3 regions of the Cytobacillus kochii genome follow, and region 2 is predicted to be linked to each of the others. Evidence: a T-box and tRNA genes for the amino acid it is inferred to sense, from the RefSeq annotation. Region 2 holds a T-box; the other regions hold tRNA genes.
The links. A T-box is a leader RNA that pairs with one kind of tRNA and senses whether it is charged. The one in region 2 lies ahead of argS (arginine--tRNA ligase), so its partner is inferred to be a tRNA-Arg.
Positions count from the first base shown of each region.

Region 1: it has a tRNA-Arg gene. The T-box ahead of argS (arginine--tRNA ligase) is inferred to sense a tRNA for this amino acid. The anticodon was not compared.
Region 3: it has a tRNA-Arg gene. The T-box ahead of argS (arginine--tRNA ligase) is inferred to sense a tRNA for this amino acid. The anticodon was not compared.

Region 1 covers NZ_CP085254.1:3,804,179-3,810,881, forward strand. The annotation lists gene LG276_RS19415 (DUF4931 domain-containing protein) at 67-831, opposite strand; gene LG276_RS19420 (FixH family protein) at 1,020-1,775, opposite strand; tRNA gene LG276_RS19425 (tRNA-Arg) at 2,076-2,149, opposite strand; tRNA gene LG276_RS19430 (tRNA-Asn) at 2,165-2,239, opposite strand; tRNA gene LG276_RS19435 (tRNA-Ile) at 2,250-2,326, opposite strand; tRNA gene LG276_RS19440 (tRNA-Gly) at 2,334-2,404, opposite strand; tRNA gene LG276_RS19445 (tRNA-Leu) at 2,422-2,503, opposite strand; tRNA gene LG276_RS19450 (tRNA-Cys) at 2,508-2,578, opposite strand; tRNA gene LG276_RS19455 (tRNA-Gln) at 2,585-2,656, opposite strand; tRNA gene LG276_RS19460 (tRNA-His) at 2,674-2,749, opposite strand; tRNA gene LG276_RS19465 (tRNA-Trp) at 2,756-2,829, opposite strand; tRNA gene LG276_RS19470 (tRNA-Tyr) at 2,833-2,916, opposite strand; tRNA gene LG276_RS19475 (tRNA-Phe) at 2,930-3,005, opposite strand; tRNA gene LG276_RS19480 (tRNA-Asp) at 3,025-3,101, opposite strand; tRNA gene LG276_RS19485 (tRNA-Met) at 3,105-3,178, opposite strand; tRNA gene LG276_RS19490 (tRNA-Ser) at 3,193-3,285, opposite strand; tRNA gene LG276_RS19495 (tRNA-Met) at 3,302-3,375, opposite strand; tRNA gene LG276_RS19500 (tRNA-Ala) at 3,403-3,478, opposite strand; tRNA gene LG276_RS19505 (tRNA-Pro) at 3,492-3,568, opposite strand; tRNA gene LG276_RS19510 (tRNA-Arg) at 3,577-3,650, opposite strand; tRNA gene LG276_RS19515 (tRNA-Gly) at 3,654-3,728, opposite strand; tRNA gene LG276_RS19520 (tRNA-Leu) at 3,750-3,831, opposite strand; tRNA gene LG276_RS19525 (tRNA-Lys) at 3,841-3,916, opposite strand; tRNA gene LG276_RS19530 (tRNA-Thr) at 3,931-4,006, opposite strand; tRNA gene LG276_RS19535 (tRNA-Val) at 4,023-4,098, opposite strand; tRNA gene LG276_RS19540 (tRNA-Glu) at 4,103-4,177, opposite strand; rRNA gene rrf (5S ribosomal RNA) at 4,208-4,324, opposite strand; rRNA gene LG276_RS19550 (23S ribosomal RNA) at 4,597-6,703, opposite strand, start outside.
Region 2 covers NZ_CP085254.1:454,599-461,301, reverse strand. The annotation lists gene LG276_RS02540 (hypothetical protein) at 1-368, opposite strand, end outside; gene mgtE (magnesium transporter) at 826-2,184, shown strand; gene LG276_RS02530 (FtsW/RodA/SpoVE family cell cycle protein) at 2,343-3,530, shown strand; T-box leader at 3,576-3,793, shown strand; gene argS (arginine--tRNA ligase) at 3,850-5,535, shown strand; gene LG276_RS02520 (sulfite exporter TauE/SafE family protein) at 5,747-6,613, opposite strand.
Region 3 covers NZ_CP085254.1:3,612,212-3,618,914, reverse strand. The annotation lists rRNA gene LG276_RS18465 (23S ribosomal RNA) at 1-1,253, shown strand, start outside; rRNA gene rrf (5S ribosomal RNA) at 1,527-1,643, shown strand; tRNA gene LG276_RS18455 (tRNA-Val) at 1,653-1,728, shown strand; tRNA gene LG276_RS18450 (tRNA-Thr) at 1,745-1,820, shown strand; tRNA gene LG276_RS18445 (tRNA-Lys) at 1,835-1,910, shown strand; tRNA gene LG276_RS18440 (tRNA-Leu) at 1,928-2,012, shown strand; tRNA gene LG276_RS18435 (tRNA-Gly) at 2,032-2,106, shown strand; tRNA gene LG276_RS18430 (tRNA-Leu) at 2,113-2,201, shown strand; tRNA gene LG276_RS18425 (tRNA-Arg) at 2,217-2,290, shown strand; tRNA gene LG276_RS18420 (tRNA-Pro) at 2,299-2,375, shown strand; tRNA gene LG276_RS18415 (tRNA-Ala) at 2,398-2,473, shown strand; tRNA gene LG276_RS18410 (tRNA-Met) at 2,499-2,575, shown strand; tRNA gene LG276_RS18405 (tRNA-Ile) at 2,589-2,665, shown strand; tRNA gene LG276_RS18400 (tRNA-Ser) at 2,672-2,764, shown strand; tRNA gene LG276_RS18395 (tRNA-Met) at 2,778-2,851, shown strand; tRNA gene LG276_RS18390 (tRNA-Asp) at 2,855-2,931, shown strand; tRNA gene LG276_RS18385 (tRNA-Phe) at 2,951-3,023, shown strand; tRNA gene LG276_RS18380 (tRNA-His) at 3,033-3,108, shown strand; tRNA gene LG276_RS18375 (tRNA-Gly) at 3,111-3,181, shown strand; tRNA gene LG276_RS18370 (tRNA-Ile) at 3,189-3,265, shown strand; tRNA gene LG276_RS18365 (tRNA-Asn) at 3,276-3,350, shown strand; tRNA gene LG276_RS18360 (tRNA-Ser) at 3,354-3,444, shown strand; tRNA gene LG276_RS18355 (tRNA-Glu) at 3,448-3,519, shown strand; gene glgB (1,4-alpha-glucan branching enzyme) at 3,698-5,587, shown strand; gene LG276_RS18345 (glucose-1-phosphate adenylyltransferase) at 5,580-6,703, shown strand, end outside.

The DNA.
Region 1 (6,703 bases), 1.2 Mb from region 2:
ATTTTTTTTAAATGAAAATCACAACAGCTACGTATATTTCTTTTTTGTAACAAAGAAAAATGCATATTATAATTGTACATATTTACTTTGAATATCCTTTACCATCCACATGATGTTATTAGGTACTTGTGGCAAGAAATATCCGATAAAAAGAGGGCTTGTTACATATCGAGGGACGATTTTTGCATATATTTCATTCTCGAAATGATAAAAAAATAGATTATAGCTGTTACATGTAAAAGGAAAATCCCTCAGAATATATTTGGTTGCCATTTGAATATATTTAGCAAACGCTGCAATATCCTTTTTCTGTCCTAATTTAACATTAAATTCATAAAAACCAATACGAGGTTTATTCGATAAAGAAAATTCAGTATCACCATGTTGATCAATCAATTCTCCTACAAAATCGTCAGCCTGCACCTTATTTTGATACACGACATCATATAAACCAACAATTTGCATATGAGGATGAGCAATGCTTCCACCTGAATGCGGCCCATGATTCTTGAAAAAAATCACAGATTTGTATTTATCACTTTTCTCCATACTTAACCACTTGTCTAAACCAAATGTAATCAATCTGACTAAATGGTTGTCATCATACTGTGAAAGTTCCGTGTCACACTCAGCTGTCTCGATTAAGACCGTTTGATGAGCATTTTCTAATACGGGATATTTATTCTCCAACCAAATGATTGGACCATCCTCCGCAATAATGTTCGTCAATTGTTCTCTCTGACAGAACGGACACACTTGTTCTTTATTCCTTATACTATTAGGTTTCTGTTTACCAATGCTTGTATTAAAAAATAAATGAGTATTTGTCATTAGTTATTCTCTCCTGATTTCAATTACTTACTTCTATTATAAAGGGCTTCTTCTTTATAGTGTGAAAGTTTGATTATGATTAGTATAAAATTCATCAATATTAAAGGCAACTTCACTTGCGTAACAAAAGTACATTATTAAATAAGATAAAAAAGATATTTGCATATGCAAATATCTTTCTTTTACTGTTAATTTACTATGACCTCAAATTCACTATGTTCATGTAATCCTTCATCATTTTCAACATGAACGACAATCTTGTATGTTCCATTATCAGTAAATGCATGTGTTGCTGTATACATCCCACTAGTTTCCTCTACTGCATCTACCCAAGCCACCTGATGTTCATCAATCGTTTGAACGATTTCTAACCTCACATTAGCCTCTTCAAGTCCTTGTTCTTCTTTCGTAATATGAATATCAAATGGAGTTTCCTCATTCGTCTTAATATCAGCAGTAGGACTTATATGTATCGCTACATTTCCATCATGCTCATGTGTGCTATGGCCTTGATTTTCTTCTTCGCTATCTATTTCAGCACTGCCTACCGCCACTTTAACTTTAGGCATAGTGTGCATACTTCTTGCGGTGACATGTGACTGAATATGATAGATAGCATCTTTTTCAAATGTATAGGATGCAACATACTTTCCATCATTCTCGTGTTCTGCTTCTATTAATTCACTATTATCCTTTTTCCCATCTTCCCACAATTCAAATTTTACTTCATCTGCATCTTCCACAGACTCGTCTCCCTGAGTAACAGTAACTTCTAAGCGTACTTCTTCGTTCCTTTTAATCTGACTTGGTATCGAGATACTGGCATCGATTGCAGCAGGAACTGATCCTTCGCCACCACTAGAGTTTGCATCATTCCCCGCATTTCCACAAGCAGCAAGAAAAATAATCATGATTACAGAAAACGTTGATATCCACTTCTTCATAAAAAGCCCCTCTTTCTTAAACATCTAATCTTTCTCATCTATTTTACTAATAATATGTGTTAGAAAAGTGAAATAATTTGTTAATGAGAGAAATATGTAAAATAAAGAAAATATAGGTATATAAAAAGATTTATTAGGAGAAACTTCTATTACAAGTGTAAATCCCCCTTTTTGGCTTCCATTTATGGAAGCTTTTTTTTACTTTTCTACAAAGCTTTCAACTAGATGCCTAGAAGCTTAATTTAAAATTAATCATACAAAAAAAGCTCATAAACCTTATAGAAGATTTAAGAGCTTTGACGCGCCTTAGAGGATTCGAACCTCTGACCCACAGCTTAGAAGGCTGTTGCTCTATCCAGCTGAGCTAAAGGCGCAAACTAAAATATGTATGGCTCCGCAGGTAGGATTCGAACCTACGACCGTTCGGTTAACAGCCGAATGCTCTACCACTGAGCTACTGCGGAATAATATAAATGGTGGGCCTAAATGGACTCGAACCATCGACCTCACGCTTATCAGGCGTGCGCTCTAACCAGCTGAGCTATAGGCCCCTATTTAAGCGGGTGAAGGGAATCGAACCCTCATCATCAGCTTGGAAGGCTGAGGTTTTACCACTAAACTACACCCGCATTTAAGAACTTCAACATACCGGTGGTCGGGGTCGAACCGACACTCCCGAAGGAACACGATTTTGAGTCGTGCGCGTCTGCCAATTCCGCCACACCGGCATAAAGGCAACACCCGGATTTGAACCGGGGATAAAGGTTTTGCAGACCTCTGCCTTACCACTTGGCTATGCTGCCATAAAACTGGGCTAGCAGGGTTCGAACCTGCGAATGACGGAATCAAAATCCGTTGCCTTACCACTTGGCTATAGCCCAATAAGTAAATTGAAAAATGGGGCGACTGATGGGAATCGAACCCACGAATGTCGGAACCACAATCCGATGCGTTAACCACTTCGCCACAATCGCCATTATTGGCAGGGGTAGTAGGAATTGAACCCACATCAAAGGTTTTGGAGACCTTCGTTTTACCATTAAACTATACCCCTAGATGGTGGAGGGGGGCAGATTCGAACTGCCGAACCCGAAGGAGCGGATTTACAGTCCGCCGCGTTTAGCCACTTCGCTACCCCTCCAAAAAAGAATAAATGGTGGCTCAGGACGGAATCGAACCGCCGACACAAGGATTTTCAGTCCTTTGCTCTACCGACTGAGCTACTGAGCCAAAATAATAAATATGTAAATGGCGGTCCGGACGGGACTCGAACCCGCGACCTCCTGCGTGACAGGCAGGCATTCTAACCAACTGAACTACCGGACCAGATTGCGGGGGCAGGATTTGAACCTGCGACCTTCGGGTTATGAGCCCGACGAGCTACCGGACTGCTCCACCCCGCGATAATAAATATTAATGGCGGAGGAAGAGGGATTCGAACCCCCGCGGGCTTTAACACCCCTGTCGGTTTTCAAGACCGATCCCTTCAGCCAGACTTGGGTATTCCTCCATTAATAAAAAAGCAATAGCGGCGGAGGGGATCGAACCCCCGACCTCACGGGTATGAACCGTACGCTCTAGCCAGCTGAGCTACACCGCCATAAAATATATTTTATAAAAATTAAATTGGTGGAGCCTAGCGGGATCGAACCGCTGACCTCCTGCGTGCAAAGCAGGCGCTCTCCCAGCTGAGCTAAGGCCCCTAAAAAGTATTCGTGGTCGGGAAGACAGGATTCGAACCTGCGACCCCTTGGTCCCAAACCAAGTGCTCTACCAAGCTGAGCTACTTCCCGAAATAAAACGCGCCCGAGAGGAGTCGAACCCCTAACCTTTTGATCCGTAGTCAAACGCTCTATCCAATTGAGCTACGGGCGCATCTGGAGCGGAAGACGGGATTCGAACCCGCGACCCTCACCTTGGCAAGGTGATGTTCTACCACTGAACTACTTCCGCAACTATTCATTATAAAACTAATGCGGGTGAAGGGAGTCGAACCCCCACGCCTTGCGGCGCCAGATCCTAAGTCTGGTGCGTCTGCCAATTCCGCCACACCCGCAAATTTAAATGGTGAGCCATGAAGGACTCGAACCTTCGACCCTCTGATTAAAAGTCAGATGCTCTACCAACTGAGCTAATGGCTCGTACAAAGCACGAGTGGTGCCGGCCAGAGGACTTGAACCCCCAACCTACTGATTACAAGTCAGTTGCTCTACCAATTGAGCTAGGCCGGCAAATATACAAAAAAAATGGTGGAGGATGACGGGATCGAACCGCCGACCCTCTGCTTGTAAGGCAGATGCTCTCCCAGCTGAGCTAATCCTCCAAAATGGTGACCCCTACGGGATTCGAACCCGTGTTACCGCCGTGAAAGGGCGGTGTCTTAACCGCTTGACCAAGGGGCCAAAAAATAACCCCAAAAAATGGGGTAGTTTGCCCGGCAGCGTCCTACTCTCACAAGGGGACAGCCCCTAACTACCATCGGCGCTGAGAAGCTTAACTTCCGTGTTCGGTATGGGAACGGGTGTGACCTTCTCGCTATCGCCACCGGACTATGAAATTGTAAGGGAATCGTTCCCTCAAAACTAGGTAATGTTGAAGAAGATATTTATTGAGTAATCGCCTGAATGCGTGCTGTAGGATACTACTTACGTAGTGCTGTCCAGCTGCGGCGCCTAGTAGCCGCCCGCATTTCGAATTGTCCAGCTACAGCGCCTAGGTGCTCGAGGTCATAAGTCAAATTTGTCATGAGGTTAAAGAACAACCTCCTGTCAAATCCGTCTTATGCTTGTCGCACCTGTGCAAGGCGCTTTCGCTTTTCGTTTTGGTTAAGTCCTCGATCGATTAGTATTAGTCAGCTGCATGTGTCGCCACACTTCCACCTCTAACCTATCAACCTGATCATCTTTCAGGGATCTTACTAGCTTACGCTATGGGAAATCTCATCTCGAGGGGGGCTTCATGCTTAGATGCTTTCAGCACTTATCCCTTCCGCACATAGCTACCCAGCGATGCCTTTGGCAAGACAACTGGTACACCAGCGGTGCGTCCATCCCGGTCCTCTCGTACTAAGGACAGCTCCTCTCAAATTTCCTGCGCCCACGACGGATAGGGACCGAACTGTCTCACGACGTTCTGAACCCAGCTCGCGTACCGCTTTAATGGGCGAACAGCCCAACCCTTGGGACCGACTACAGCCCCAGGATGCGATGAGCCGACATCGAGGTGCCAAACCTCCCCGTCGATGTGGACTCTTGGGGGAGATAAGCCTGTTATCCCCGGGGTAGCTTTTATCCGTTGAGCGATGGCCCTTCCATGCGGAACCACCGGATCACTAAGCCCGACTTTCGTCCCTGCTCGACTTGTAGGTCTCGCAGTCAAGCTCCCTTGTGCCTTTACACTCTACGAATGATTTCCAACCATTCTGAGGGAACCTTTGGGCGCCTCCGTTACTCTTTAGGAGGCGACCGCCCCAGTCAAACTGCCCACCTGACACTGTCTCCCATCCCGATAAGGGATGTGGGTTAGAATTTCAATACAGCCAGGGTAGTATCCCACCGACGCCTCCACCGAAGCTAGCGCTCCGGCTTCTAAGGCTCCTACCTATCCTGTACAAGCTGTACCAAAATTCAATATCAGGCTACAGTAAAGCTCCACGGGGTCTTTCCGTCCTGTCGCGGGTAACCTGCATCTTCACAGGTACTATAATTTCACCGAGTCTCTCGTTGAGACAGTGCCCAGATCGTTACGCCTTTCGTGCGGGTCGGAACTTACCCGACAAGGAATTTCGCTACCTTAGGACCGTTATAGTTACGGCCGCCGTTTACTGGGGCTTCGATTCAAAGCTTCGCGTGAGCTAACCTCTCCTCTTAACCTTCCAGCACCGGGCAGGCGTCAGCCCCTATACTTCGCCTTGCGGCTTCGCAGAGACCTGTGTTTTTGCTAAACAGTCGCCTGGGCCTATTCACTGCGGCTCATCAAGGCTTTAACACCCTAATGAGCACCCCTTCTCCCGAAGTTACGGGGTCATTTTGCCGAGTTCCTTAACGAGAGTTCTCTCGCTCACCTTAGGATTCTCTCCTCGCCTACCTGTGTCGGTTTGCGGTACGGGCACCTTATTCCTCGCTAGAGGCTTTTCTTGGCAGTGTGGAATCAAGAACTTCGGTACTAAATTTCCCTCGCTATCACAGCTCAAGGTATATGACCATGGGATTTGCCTCATGGTCCCTCTAACTGCTTAGACGCACATCCAATCGTGCGCTTACCCTATCCTCCTGCGTCCCCCCATCACTCAAACAGAATACGGTGGTACAGGAATATCAACCTGTTGTCCATCGCCTACGCTTTTCAGCCTCGGCTTAGGTCCCGACTAACCCTGAGCGGACGAGCCTTCCTCAGGAAACCTTAGGCATTCGGTGGATGGGATTCTCACCCATCTTTCGCTACTCATACCGGCATTCTCACTTCTAAGCGCTCCACCAGTCCTTACGGTCTAGCTTCAACGCCCTTAGAACGCTCTCCTACCACTGAACATCAACGATGTTCAATCCACAGCTTCGGTGATACGTTTAGCCCCGGTACATTTTCGGCGCGGAGTCACTCGACCAGTGAGCTATTACGCACTCTTTAAATGGTGGCTGCTTCTAAGCCAACATCCTGGTTGTCTAAGCAACTCCACATCCTTTTCCACTTAACGTATACTTTGGGACCTTAGCTGGTGGTCTGGGCTGTTTCCCTCTTGACTACGGATCTTATCACTCGCAGTCTGACTCCCATGGATAAATCTTTGGCATTCGGAGTTTGTCTGAATTCGGTAACCCGATGAGGGCCCCTAGTCCAAACAGTGCTCTACCTCCAAGATTCTTACGCATGAGGCTAGCCCTAAAGCTATTTCGGAGAGAACCAGCTATCTCCAAGTTCGATTGGAATTT
Region 2 (6,703 bases):
TGGTTATAGAAAGGTTTCTTTAAATGCTCCTTTACATGACTAAGATATAGGAGCTCAGCAATTGCTTGAGCGGGCAATTCATTTAACGATTCTTCCTCCTCGAAATCTATCCAGCAAAAATCACCATAACTATAAACATCTTCGTTTATGAGTGCTGGCAGGTCTTCATGAGCCACCCAATCAAACATGGTATGTACATTCAGTTCCCCATTATCATACTGGTGCTTCACTAATAGAAGATGCCCAGTCCTGTTCTGTAATGATTGCATAAACTCAGAAAATTCAATTCCATAAGAAATAACGGACTGGTCCTTTTCGTTTAATAAGATATAGATGAGATCTCGAACACTATGATTTTTCTTTCGCAATTTAGAAACCTCCGAACTGAAAATAGAAAGACGAAGAGCAAATTCAATAGTACCACCTTAGTTATTACCCTCATACCACACACTATTTCGTTTTACTGCAATAATTTATACTAACTACATGTCAATCATAAACAACCGATACAATGCTTCATTTCATCCATTTCATTTTAGCAAAGATAAGGAAATACGATTATTAAAAAAACATTACAAAATAACTATTTCAATTCCTGAATTTTGTTCATACCCTAAAAAAGCCTTTTTGTATCAAACCAATGATAACATTCCACTTCTAACACATACTATGAAAATAACTAATGGATTAGCATACAATCTTAACTTTTAAACCATATATTACTTAAAAAAAATCATGATTTTCCCAGTTAAAGAATGGTAAGATAAGCATGTAATCTCCGTTTACAATTTAAGGTATATCCTCGGTTGAAAGGACTTGAGCTTTATGATTCAGACGATGACAGAAAACCAAATCGCTTTATTGATCATCAAAGCATTAAAGGATAATAAACAAAAAGAATTTAACAGGATTTTAGATGAACTGCAACCGTATGATATTGCTCAAGCTTATGATCATCTGCCTGAAAAGCATAAAAAACGTTTCTTATTATTTATGACTGCTGACCGCCTTGCCCAGTTGCTAGAGGAATTGAATAAAGACATGCAGCTAGAGGTTTTAAATAAATTAGAAAATGAGAAAACAGGAAAAGTCTTGGATTTAATGGATAATGACGACCTTGCCCTTTTACTTCATGATATGTCAGCTGAGAAAATAGAAAATCTCCTTGCCGGTATGAAACAAAGTGAATCTCGCATCATTCAGAATATGATGACCTATCCACCAGAAACTGCCGGGCGCTTAATGACTAACCGTTTTGTATGGATTCGTGATTATTACACAGTCCGAGAAGCAGTAGAAAAGTTAAAATCCTTTGCAGAATATGCTGAAACGATTAATTATTTATACGTGATTGATCAAGACAGAAAATTAGTTGGGGTTGTCTCTCATCGTGACTTACTAATCGCAGAGCCTCTCGAGGTCATCCAAGACATTATGTATGAGCGGGTCATCTCAGCTGCAGTGACGACAGACCAAGAAGAAGTTGCAAACATGGTCTTAAAATATGATTTCCTTGCTATTCCAATTGTGAATGAAGAAAATGTGCTAATGGGTATTGCCACTGTTGATGACTTGATGGATGTTGTGGTCCAAGAAGCGAATGAAGATATTGAAAAGCTATCCGCTTCGGGTAAGGCAATTGACTTTGATACGAAAGCTTTCGTCGCCGCTTATCGAAGGTTACCGTGGCTCATTCTTTTATTATTCATCGGCATTATTTCAGGCAGTATCATAAGCGGGTATGAGGCTACTTTATCGCAAGTCGTAGCCCTCGCCTTTTTCATGCCCATGATTTCTGGTATGACAGGTAACACAGGTACGCAATCATTAGCAGTAGTTGTCCGAGGACTTGTATCCAATGATTTAAATAAAAAAGTGGTTACGAAACTGATCCTTAGGGAGTTAGGGGTAGGTGTGATTATTGGTGTCACTTGTGGTATTTTAATCGCGCTGATTGCATTTTTTTGGCAAGGAAATATTTATTTAGGCTTAGTAGTCGGAGTTTCCCTACTTCTAACTTTAATTATCGGGACACTTTCGGGAGCCACTATCCCTTTATTGTTATACAAATTCGGGATAGATCCAGCCATAGCTTCCGGGCCTCTTATCACAACATTAAATGACATTTTCTCACTTGTTACGTATTTTGGTATTGCCACAATGTTTATTTCCTACTTAACTTAACATTACTTTTTTATTTTATATTGTAAATAAGGAAACTCTTTTTCAATTCTGTACGTCTATATATACGTTTAAACATATTCCCTTGCAGAAGATTCCTAATGGTTTTTTTCTGTTCGTAGCATGACCTTAATGTATAAAATAAAGATAGGTGTTTATATATGGATCGTATACAAAAAAAGAATGATCGCTTTGATTGGACATTAGCCCTAATATTATTTTTGTTCTGCATCATTAGTTGCACTGCTATTTATAGCGGGCAAACAACAGCACAGTATCCAGATAACTTCGTGCTACAACAAATAATCTTTTATAGTATAGGTATGATTGTGATCGCAGCCATTATGTACTTTGATTCTGATCAGATAAAGCGAATGACCTGGATCTTATTCGGTATTGGCACAATACTTCAAGCAGGACTTTTTATCGCACCAGAGTCCCTTGCCTATGAAGTAAAAGGTGCAAAGCTCTGGTACAACGGTCTGCCAGGACCTTCTTTGCAGCCATCCGAGTTCTTTAAAATATTTCTTATCCTCGCACTAAGTAAAGTGATTGTAGATCATTATGCAAAATACACCATGAAAACGGTAAAAAATGACCTTATACTGTTTATTAAACTTGGGCTCGTTACTTGTGTTCCGCTAGGACTAATCATTTTAGAAGATTTGGGTACGGCGCTCGTTATTATCGCTATTTTCACGGGGATTCTACTTGTGTCCGGTATTACTTGGAAAATTATCCTCCCTGTTTACGGAACGGTTGCAGCTGTAGGTGGAACCATCATCTATTACATTATTTGGGCTCCTGAAACATTATTAAAGTATCTATCAGTGGATAACTACCAATTAATGCGGATTTATGCTTGGTTAGATCCGTATACACATAAACAAGGAGCTGGCTTACAACTGTACAATTCTCTTCATGCTATCGGCTCGGGAGAATTGGGTGGTAAAGGTTTTTATGAGAGACAAGTTTATATCCCCGATGTTCACACAGACTTTATTTTCAGTGTCATTGGTGAAGAATACGGCTTTATTGGAGCAAGTGTCGTGATATGCTTATATTTTATACTTATTTTCCACTTAACGAAAATTGCCTTATCAGTCAATGACCCATTTAATACTTATGTCTGCGTGGGCGTTATTAGTTATATTACGTTCCATGTATTTCAAAATATCGGGATGACCATTCAAGTATTACCGATTACAGGTATTCCTCTTCCTTTTATTAGTTATGGGGGTAGTTCCTTAATCGGCAATATGATGGCTATGGGGCTTATTTTTAGCATTAGATTTCACCAAAAGAGTTATATGTTCCAAGACAGCTCTAAATATTATCGTGCATCTTAAGGTTGCTTTTTTAAATATCTAGCGTATAATAATGGAAAATCAAACGGAAATTCAGTGACGAAGAGAGTAGATGTAGGTGAATTCTAAAGCGAAGCAGGGATGGTGAGAGCCTGCGAGAAAAGCCACATTGAAGCGCACTTCGATAGAAGCATGGCAGAATCCAAGTAGGTCATGTCGGTTGTTCGCCCCGTTACAGGCAAGTAGTAAAGGGGTTCGTTACGAACAATTAGAGTGGTACCGCGGGTTTAAGGCTCGTCTCTCAAATTATGAGAGACGGGCTTTTTTATGTTTTCTATATTTTTTGGAGGTGAAAAAGGTGATAGATATGAAAAAGACCATCAGTTCAAGTATTCAAGTTGCAATAGATAACGCCTTAAGTGAAGGTGAGATTCGTCGCTTGTTAGAAACGCCTAAAACATCCGAACATGGCGACCTCTCCTTCCCATGTTTTGCACTAGCAAAGATTTATAAAGAAAACCCAAATCTATTAGCAAAAGACTTAACAGGAAAGCTAACTCATGAATGGATAGATCATGTTGAAGCTATTGGGCCATATGTAAATATATTTTTTAATAAAAAAGCAATCAGTCAACTCATTATTCAAGCCGTACTACATCAAGGAGAGAATTACGGACAATCAGGAAGCGGTAAAGGTAAGACAATCGTAGTAGACTACTCTAGCCCAAATATCGCCAAACCATTCTCAATGGGGCATCTTCGTTCGACAGTCATTGGTCATTCCCTTGCACTTATAGCAGAAAAGCATGGATATGATACAGTTAGGATTAATCATTTAGGCGACTGGGGCACACAATTTGGCAAACTCATTACCGCCTATAAGTATTGGGGAAGTGAAGCTTTAATTAAGAAGGAGCCAATTAAGGAATTACTCCAATTATACGTAAAATTTCACGAGAAAGCTGAGGAACATCCCCACTTGCATGAAGAAGCAAGAGCTTGGTTCAGAAAACTTGAACTTGATGATGCGGAGGCAAAGCAACTTTGGTCGTGGTTTAGAGACGAATCTTTAAAAGAATTCGAGAAAACCTATCAACTGCTCGGTGTCTCTTTTGACTCTAATCATGGGGAGGCCTTTTATAACAATCAAATGAACGCGATTGTCGATACACTGCAACAATCTGACTTGCTATGCACCTCTGATGGAGCAGAAATCGTACCCTTATCAGATGAAAATCTACCTCCTTGCTTAATTAAGAAATCAGATGGAGCGACTCTATATGCTACACGCGATATTACGGCGGCCATTTATCGTAAACAAACATACCAATTTGACGAGGCTCTCTATATCGTTGGTCCAGAGCAGTCCATCCACTTCCAACAAGTCAAAGCCGTATTATCTAAAATGGGGCATTCCTGGGCGACACATATCCATCACATCCCATTTGGGTTGTATTTACAAGAAGGTAAGAAGATGTCGACAAGAAAAGGTCGTGTCATATTATTGGAGGAAGTACTACAAGATGCCATACAATTAGCTTCAGAAAATATTGAACAAAAAAATCCTCATCTAAAAAACAAAGATGAGGTAGCTAAAGCTGTTGGTGTAGGAGCAATTATTTTTCATGATTTAAAGAATGAACGAATGAAACAAATAGAATTTTCTTTAGAAGACATGTTAACATTCGAAGGGGAAACCGGTCCGTATGTACAGTATACACAAGCTAGAGCGCAATCTATTTTACACAAAAGTCAGCAAAAGACTTATAAAATAGAAGGTTTATCAAGTGAATACGCTTGGCAAGTAGCTAAACTTTTATCCCTTTATCCAGATAAGCTCGTCCTTGCCCATGAAAAATCAGCACCGTCCATCATTGCCAAATATTTAATTAGTCTAGCGCAAAGCTTTAACAAATACTACGCTAACGAAAAAATACTTCATAAAGATGAACATTTATCTTCGAGACTCGGTCTTGTCAAAGCAGTAACAATCATCTTAACTGACGGTCTGCATTTACTTGGTATGAAGGCACCTCAGGAGATGTAATTTCACCTTGCACACCAGCTCCCTCTTTAGCCAATTGGGAGCTATTTGATTGAATGAAGCAAAAGTACACAGTTAGTTACCACCAAAAATAGTGCGGCTACAATATGTAGCCTATTGAAAAATGCGATCTATCAGGAAAGAGCTGAAAACAGGCTTACTTCGTCATATTTCTTATTCACACTAAACCAAAGCCTACCCTGTATGTCCCTGTTTAAGAGTACCCTTTTTCTTCTCGCCAATGAGCAATATGTCTTTTCCCTAGAACAGTGAAAAAGTAGAGAAGATAAAGGACAACGATGATTAATCCCAAAATATTTTGTTCAAATGCCTTAAGTGCCACACTCAAAATCGTCGTTAAGTATAGAAATGCTAGTAATGTAGTAATTTCTTTGTTTTCAAAAACATCGGTTGATCTAGCTCCGAATTGAGAACCTAGAAGCCCACCAACAAGTAAGAATATTCCCATAAAATAATTAATTTCTACAGTGAATGCGTAGGATAAGAAACCTGCTGAAACAATAAATAGGACTGCAAATAAGCTCGTTCCTACCGCCTTCTTAGGTAACATACCTAGAAAGGCGATCGACATTGGTACAATAATAAACCCTCCACCTACACCTAAAGAAGTGGAGACAAACCCTGCAAACAAGCCGATTAAGACCATTTTTAATATGGAAGGTTGAACTAACCCGCTCACTCCTTGCTGCGTATTTTTCTTCTTAAACATTTGAACAGAAAAGAAAGAAAGCAACACAATATACATAACAGGAATCGCCCATTCATCTAACTGATGAGCATCTAAAAAGACAACAAAAGGATGGGCAATTTGGGTAGCAATGATCCCACTCACCCCTAAAATAATCCCTGCTTTCCAATTAATATTTTTTAATTTTATATGACCGATAATCCCAGAAGATGAACTCCCAATTGTAAATAACAAACTTGTCGCAATTGCCTCAATAGGGGCAAGTCCAATGAGCATTAATAATGGTGTTAATATAAACCCTCCACCGATGCCAAAAAAACCTGACAACACACTGATTAAGGCACCTAGTAGAAAAAACAATATCAATTCCACAATTCCATCACCTTTCTATGCAAACAACCATCCCCATCATACCCCATAGTAATGAAAAGAAAAAGTGCACATATAATTTCTAAAGGACAA
Region 3 (6,703 bases), 1.4 Mb from region 2:
AGAATCCTAAGGTGAGCGAGAGAACTCTCGTTAAGGAACTCGGCAAAATGACCCCGTAACTTCGGGAGAAGGGGTGCTCATTAGGGTGTTAAAGCCTTGATGAGCCGCAGTGAATAGGCCCAGGCGACTGTTTAGCAAAAACACAGGTCTCTGCGAAGCCGCAAGGCGAAGTATAGGGGCTGACGCCTGCCCGGTGCTGGAAGGTTAAGAGGAGAGGTTAGCTCACGCGAAGCTTTGAATCGAAGCCCCAGTAAACGGCGGCCGTAACTATAACGGTCCTAAGGTAGCGAAATTCCTTGTCGGGTAAGTTCCGACCCGCACGAAAGGCGTAACGATCTGGGCACTGTCTCAACGAGAGACTCGGTGAAATTATAGTACCTGTGAAGATGCAGGTTACCCGCGACAGGACGGAAAGACCCCGTGGAGCTTTACTGTAGCCTGATATTGAATTTTGGTACAGCTTGTACAGGATAGGTAGGAGCCTTAGAAGCCGGAGCGCTAGCTTCGGTGGAGGCGTCGGTGGGATACTACCCTGGCTGTATTGAAATTCTAACCCACATCCCTTATCGGGATGGGAGACAGTGTCAGGTGGGCAGTTTGACTGGGGCGGTCGCCTCCTAAAGAGTAACGGAGGCGCCCAAAGGTTCCCTCAGAATGGTTGGAAATCATTCGTAGAGTGTAAAGGCACAAGGGAGCTTGACTGCGAGACCTACAAGTCGAGCAGGGACGAAAGTCGGGCTTAGTGATCCGGTGGTTCCGCATGGAAGGGCCATCGCTCAACGGATAAAAGCTACCCCGGGGATAACAGGCTTATCTCCCCCAAGAGTCCACATCGACGGGGAGGTTTGGCACCTCGATGTCGGCTCATCGCATCCTGGGGCTGTAGTCGGTCCCAAGGGTTGGGCTGTTCGCCCATTAAAGCGGTACGCGAGCTGGGTTCAGAACGTCGTGAGACAGTTCGGTCCCTATCCGTCGTGGGCGCAGGAAATTTGAGAGGAGCTGTCCTTAGTACGAGAGGACCGGGATGGACGCACCGCTGGTGTACCAGTTGTCTTGCCAAAGGCATCGCTGGGTAGCTATGTGCGGAAGGGATAAGTGCTGAAAGCATCTAAGCATGAAGCCCCCCTCGAGATGAGATTTCCCATAGCGCAAGCTAGTAAGATCCCTGAAAGATGATCAGGTTGATAGGTTAGAGGTGGAAGTGTGGCGACACATGCAGCTGACTAATACTAATCGATCGAGGACTTAACCAATTCGAAATGCGGAGGCGCCTTGCACAGGTGCGACAAGCATAAGACGGATTTGACAGGAGGTTGTTCTTTAACCTCATGACAAATTTGACTTATGACCTCGAGCACCTAGGCGCCGCAGCTGGACAGCACTACGTAAGTAGTAGCCTACAGCACGCATTCAGGCGATTACTCAATAAATATCTTCTTCAACATTACCTAGTTTTCAGAGAATGATTTAAAATTTCTCTTGAAATTTTCATAAAAGACGTTATAATAATAAATGTCTTTAAAAAGTCCGGTGGCGATAGCGAGAAGGTCACACCCGTTCCCATACCGAACACGGAAGTTAAGCTTCTCAGCGCCGATGGTAGTTAGGGGCTGTCCCCTTGTGAGAGTAGGACGTTGCCGGGCATACATATTGGAGGATTAGCTCAGCTGGGAGAGCATCTGCCTTACAAGCAGAGGGTCGGCGGTTCGATCCCGTCATCCTCCACCATTTTTTGTGTGTATTTGCCGGCCTAGCTCAATTGGTAGAGCAACTGACTTGTAATCAGTAGGTTGGGGGTTCAAGTCCTCTGGCCGGCACCACTCGTGCTTTGTACGAGCCATTAGCTCAGTTGGTAGAGCATCTGACTTTTAATCAGAGGGTCGAAGGTTCGAGTCCTTCATGGCTCACCATTTGATCATCTTAATATGCGGGTGTGGCGGAATTGGCAGACGCACCAGACTTAGGATCTGGCGCCGCAAGGCGTGGGGGTTCGACTCCCTTCACCCGCACCATTTTTCATTTTAAATATTTGCGGAAGTAGTTCAGTGGTAGAACATCACCTTGCCAAGGTGAGGGTCGCGGGTTCGAATCCCGTCTTCCGCTCCAATATGTGCCGGGGTGGCGGAACTGGCAGACGCACAGGACTTAAAATCCTGCGGTAGGTGACTACCGTACCGGTTCGATTCCGGTCCTCGGCACCATTCTTTTAAAATTAAGCGCCCGTAGCTCAATTGGATAGAGCGTTTGACTACGGATCAAAAGGTTAGGGGTTCGACTCCTCTCGGGCGCGTTATGTTTCGGGAAGTAGCTCAGCTTGGTAGAGCACTTGGTTTGGGACCAAGGGGTCGCAGGTTCGAATCCTGTCTTCCCGACCACTAGATATACATATTTATTTTAGGGGCCTTAGCTCAGCTGGGAGAGCGCCTGCTTTGCACGCAGGAGGTCAGCGGTTCGATCCCGCTAGGCTCCACCAATTAATTTTATACAATATATTCTATGGCGGTGTAGCTCAGCTGGCTAGAGCGTACGGTTCATACCCGTGAGGTCGGGGGTTCGATCCCCTCCGCCGCTACCATAGATAGAATGATGGACCTTTAGCTCAGCTGGTTAGAGCAGACGGCTCATAACCGTCCGGTCGTAGGTTCGAGTCCTACAAGGTCCACCATTATTCGGAGGAATACCCAAGTCTGGCTGAAGGGATCGGTCTTGAAAACCGACAGGGGTGTTAAAGCCCGCGGGGGTTCGAATCCCTCTTCCTCCGCCATTCATATTATTATCGCGGGGTGGAGCAGTCCGGTAGCTCGTCGGGCTCATAACCCGAAGGTCGCAGGTTCAAATCCTGCCCCCGCAATCTGGTCCGGTAGTTCAGTTGGTTAGAATGCCTGCCTGTCACGCAGGAGGTCGCGGGTTCGAGTCCCGTCCGGACCGCCATTTACATATTTATTATTTTGGCTCAGTAGCTCAGTCGGTAGAGCAAAGGACTGAAAATCCTTGTGTCGGCGGTTCGATTCCGTCCTGAGCCATCTTTTATGGCGGTTGTGGCGAAGTGGTTAACGCATCGGATTGTGGTTCCGACATTCGTGGGTTCGATTCCCATCAGCCGCCCCATTGCGGGTGTAGTTTAGTGGTAAAACCTCAGCCTTCCAAGCTGATGATGAGGGTTCGATTCCCTTCACCCGCTTAAATAGGGGCCTATAGCTCAGCTGGTTAGAGCGCACGCCTGATAAGCGTGAGGTCGATGGTTCGAGTCCATTTAGGCCCACCATTTATATTATTCCGCAGTAGCTCAGTGGTAGAGCATTCGGCTGTTAACCGAACGGTCGTAGGTTCGAATCCTACCTGCGGAGCCATATGGAGAAGTACTCAAGTGGCTGAAGAGGCGCCCCTGCTAAGGGTGTAGGTCGGGCAACCGGCGCGAGGGTTCAAATCCCTCCTTCTCCGCCAGTTGGCCCCTTGGTCAAGCGGTTAAGACACCGCCCTTTCACGGCGGTAACACGGGTTCGAATCCCGTAGGGGTCATAAAAAAGAAGCTGTCAACTTATGTTGACAGCTTCTTTTTTATGTGGCTAACACTTTTGGATGTTATATTATCTGTCATTAGATGTCGAAATAATTTGAAAATTAACAAGGGATTTTTATACTTAAGACGAATTAATTAAGAAAGAGTAATGTAATACAAGGAGTGGAATGAATTAGAATGAATACAACTGCATACCCCACTGAATTCGAAATGCACTTGTTTCATGAAGGAAGCTTATTTAAGGCATACGAACTGTTTGGATCACACCGTCATAAAGAAGGAGATAATTGGGTTACTTGCTTTACTATCTATGCTCCACATGCCTACTCAATATCATTAGTTGGCTCTTTTAATCATTGGAATGGCGAAGGTTTTTCATTGGAAAAAGTAAATAATGAGGGGATATGGACAATTCAGCTAGATGGAGATTTAACAGGAGAAATTTATAAATATGCAATTAAGAACAAGGATGAACAAACTTTTTTAAAGGCTGATCCTTTTGCTTTTTGTTCAGAATTACGACCCAGAACTGCTTCGATTGTCTATTCTTTAGAAGATTACAAATGGAAGGACCAAGGCTGGCAAAAGGAAAAACAACAAAGGAAAGCATTTTCAGAACCTATGATGATATATGAGATGCATCTAGGTACATGGAAAAAGAGGAATGGCCTTTTATTGACATACAGTGAACTAGCAGAAGAAATCATTCCTTACGTAAAGGAGCATGGTTTTACACATATTGAATTGATGCCTATAATTGAACACCCTTATGATCGTTCATGGGGGTATCAAGGAACAGGCTATTATTCGGCTACGAGTAGATATGGTGAACCAAAAGATTTAATGTTTTTTATCGATCAATGCCATCAAAATAATATTGGTGTTATTTTAGATTGGGTACCAGGACATTTCTGTAAAGATCAACATGGGCTATATTGTTTAGATGGTGAATATGTTTATGAATACGAAACAGAAGCTGATAGGGAAAATTTTGTTTGGGGTACAGCTAATTTTAATTTAAGTAAAACAGAGGTTCATAGTTTCCTCATATCCAATGCTATTTTTTGGATGGAAAAATACCATGTCGATGGATTTAGAATTGATGCAGTATCAAATATTATTTTTTGGCCTAATAACGAGAAGAGGGAAAATCCATTTGGTATTCAATTTTTACAGAAATTAAATAAAGCTGTGTTTGCTTATGATCCCTCTATCTTGATGATGGCAGAGGATTCTACTGATTGGCCCCAAGTAACGGCTCCTGTTCACTATGGCGGATTAGGTTTCAGTTATAAATGGAATATGGGGTGGATGAATGATGTATTATCTTATATGGAGAAAGCCCCACATGAACGACAATACCACCATAATAAAATGACTTTTTCTTTAATGTATGCATACTCCGAAAATTTTCTCTTACCGTTATCACATGATGAGGTTGTCCATGGGAAGAAATCCCTGCTAGACAAGATGCCAGGAGATTATTGGCAAAAATTTGCCCAATATCGTTTGCTCTTAGGTTTTATGATGACACATCCAGGTAAAAAGCTGTTATTTATGGGGTTTGAGCTAGGACAATTTGCCGAGTGGAAAGATGAAGAACAGTTGGATTGGCACTTACTTCAGTATGAAATGCATGCAAAAACGAATCATTATGTGAAGAAGTTAATAAAGTTATATAAGAGATCTAAATCATTATATGAATGGGACCACAGATCAGAAGGTTTTGAGTGGATTGATGCTAATAACCATCAGCAATCCATTTTTTCATTTATTCGTAAAGGAGTAGAAGAAGAAGAAATATTAATTGTTGTATGTAACTTTTCCCCTCAAGTATATATGAATTTTCGAATGGGTGTTCCTAAAAATGGGAGTTATAGAGAAGTGTTTAATAGTGATAATCATGAATTTGGTGGCTCTCATTGTATTAATAAACGAGTATTAAATACAAAAAAACAATCCTACCATGGAAAACCATACAGCATCGAAATGACGATACCACCATTCGGTATTTCAGTTTTACGTCCTGTTAGAAAAAGAAAAAGGAGTGATGTTGTAAATGGCTAACAAGAAATGTGTAGCGATGCTGCTTGCTGGAGGTAAAGGAAGCCGCCTTAATTCTTTGACGAAGGAGCTTGCTAAACCAGCTGTCCCTTTTGGAGGTAAATACCGCATCATCGATTTTACACTTAGTAATTGTACAAATTCAGGTATCGATACAGTCGGTGTACTAACACAATATCAACCGCTAATACTCAATTCATATATTGGCATAGGAAGCGCATGGGATTTGGATAGAAGAAATGGCGGTGTGACAGTACTTCCCCCTTACAGTGAATCTTCTGAAGTCAAATGGTATACAGGTACGGCAAGTGCTATCTATCAAAATATCAATTATTTAGAGCAACATAACCCCGAATATGTATTAATTTTATCAGGTGACCATATTTACAAAATGAACTATGACTTAATGCTAGATTACCATATTAGTAAAGGAGCTGATGCGACAATCTCTGTTATAGAGGTCCCGTGGCATGAAACAAATCGTTTTGGTATTATGAATACTTCTTTAGATATGAGAATAGAAGATTTTGAAGAAAAACCTGAGCAAGCAAAGAATAATTTAGCATCAATGGGCATTTATATCTTTAAATGGTCAGTACTAAATGAGTTTTTACAAAAGGATAATCAAAATAAGGACTCAAGCCATGATTTTGGAAAAGATATTATTCCTGAGATGTTGAAGTTAAATAAGAAACTTTATGCCTATCCTTTTAATGGTTATTGGAAAGACGTCGGTACAGTTCAAAGTCTATGGGAAGCTAATATGGATTTATTAGATGAAAATTGTGAGTTAAATCTTTTTGATCAAGACTGGAGAATTTACTCAGTTAATCCTAACCATCCTCCACAATATATTTCTCCACAAGCAAAGGTCAAACAATCTTTAGTAAATGAAGGATGTACGATTGAAGGCGAGGTAATCAAATCAGTTCTCTTTCAAGGTGTAGCGATTGATAAAGGGTCTGTTATTAAAGAATCAGTAGTTATGCCAAATACAAGGATTGGTAAGAATGTCATATTAGAAAAGGTCATTGTCCCTTCAAATATAGTTATACCAGATGGGACAGTAATTAAAGAAAGAAAAGAAACAAGTGAAGCATTGTTAATCACGCCAGAAAG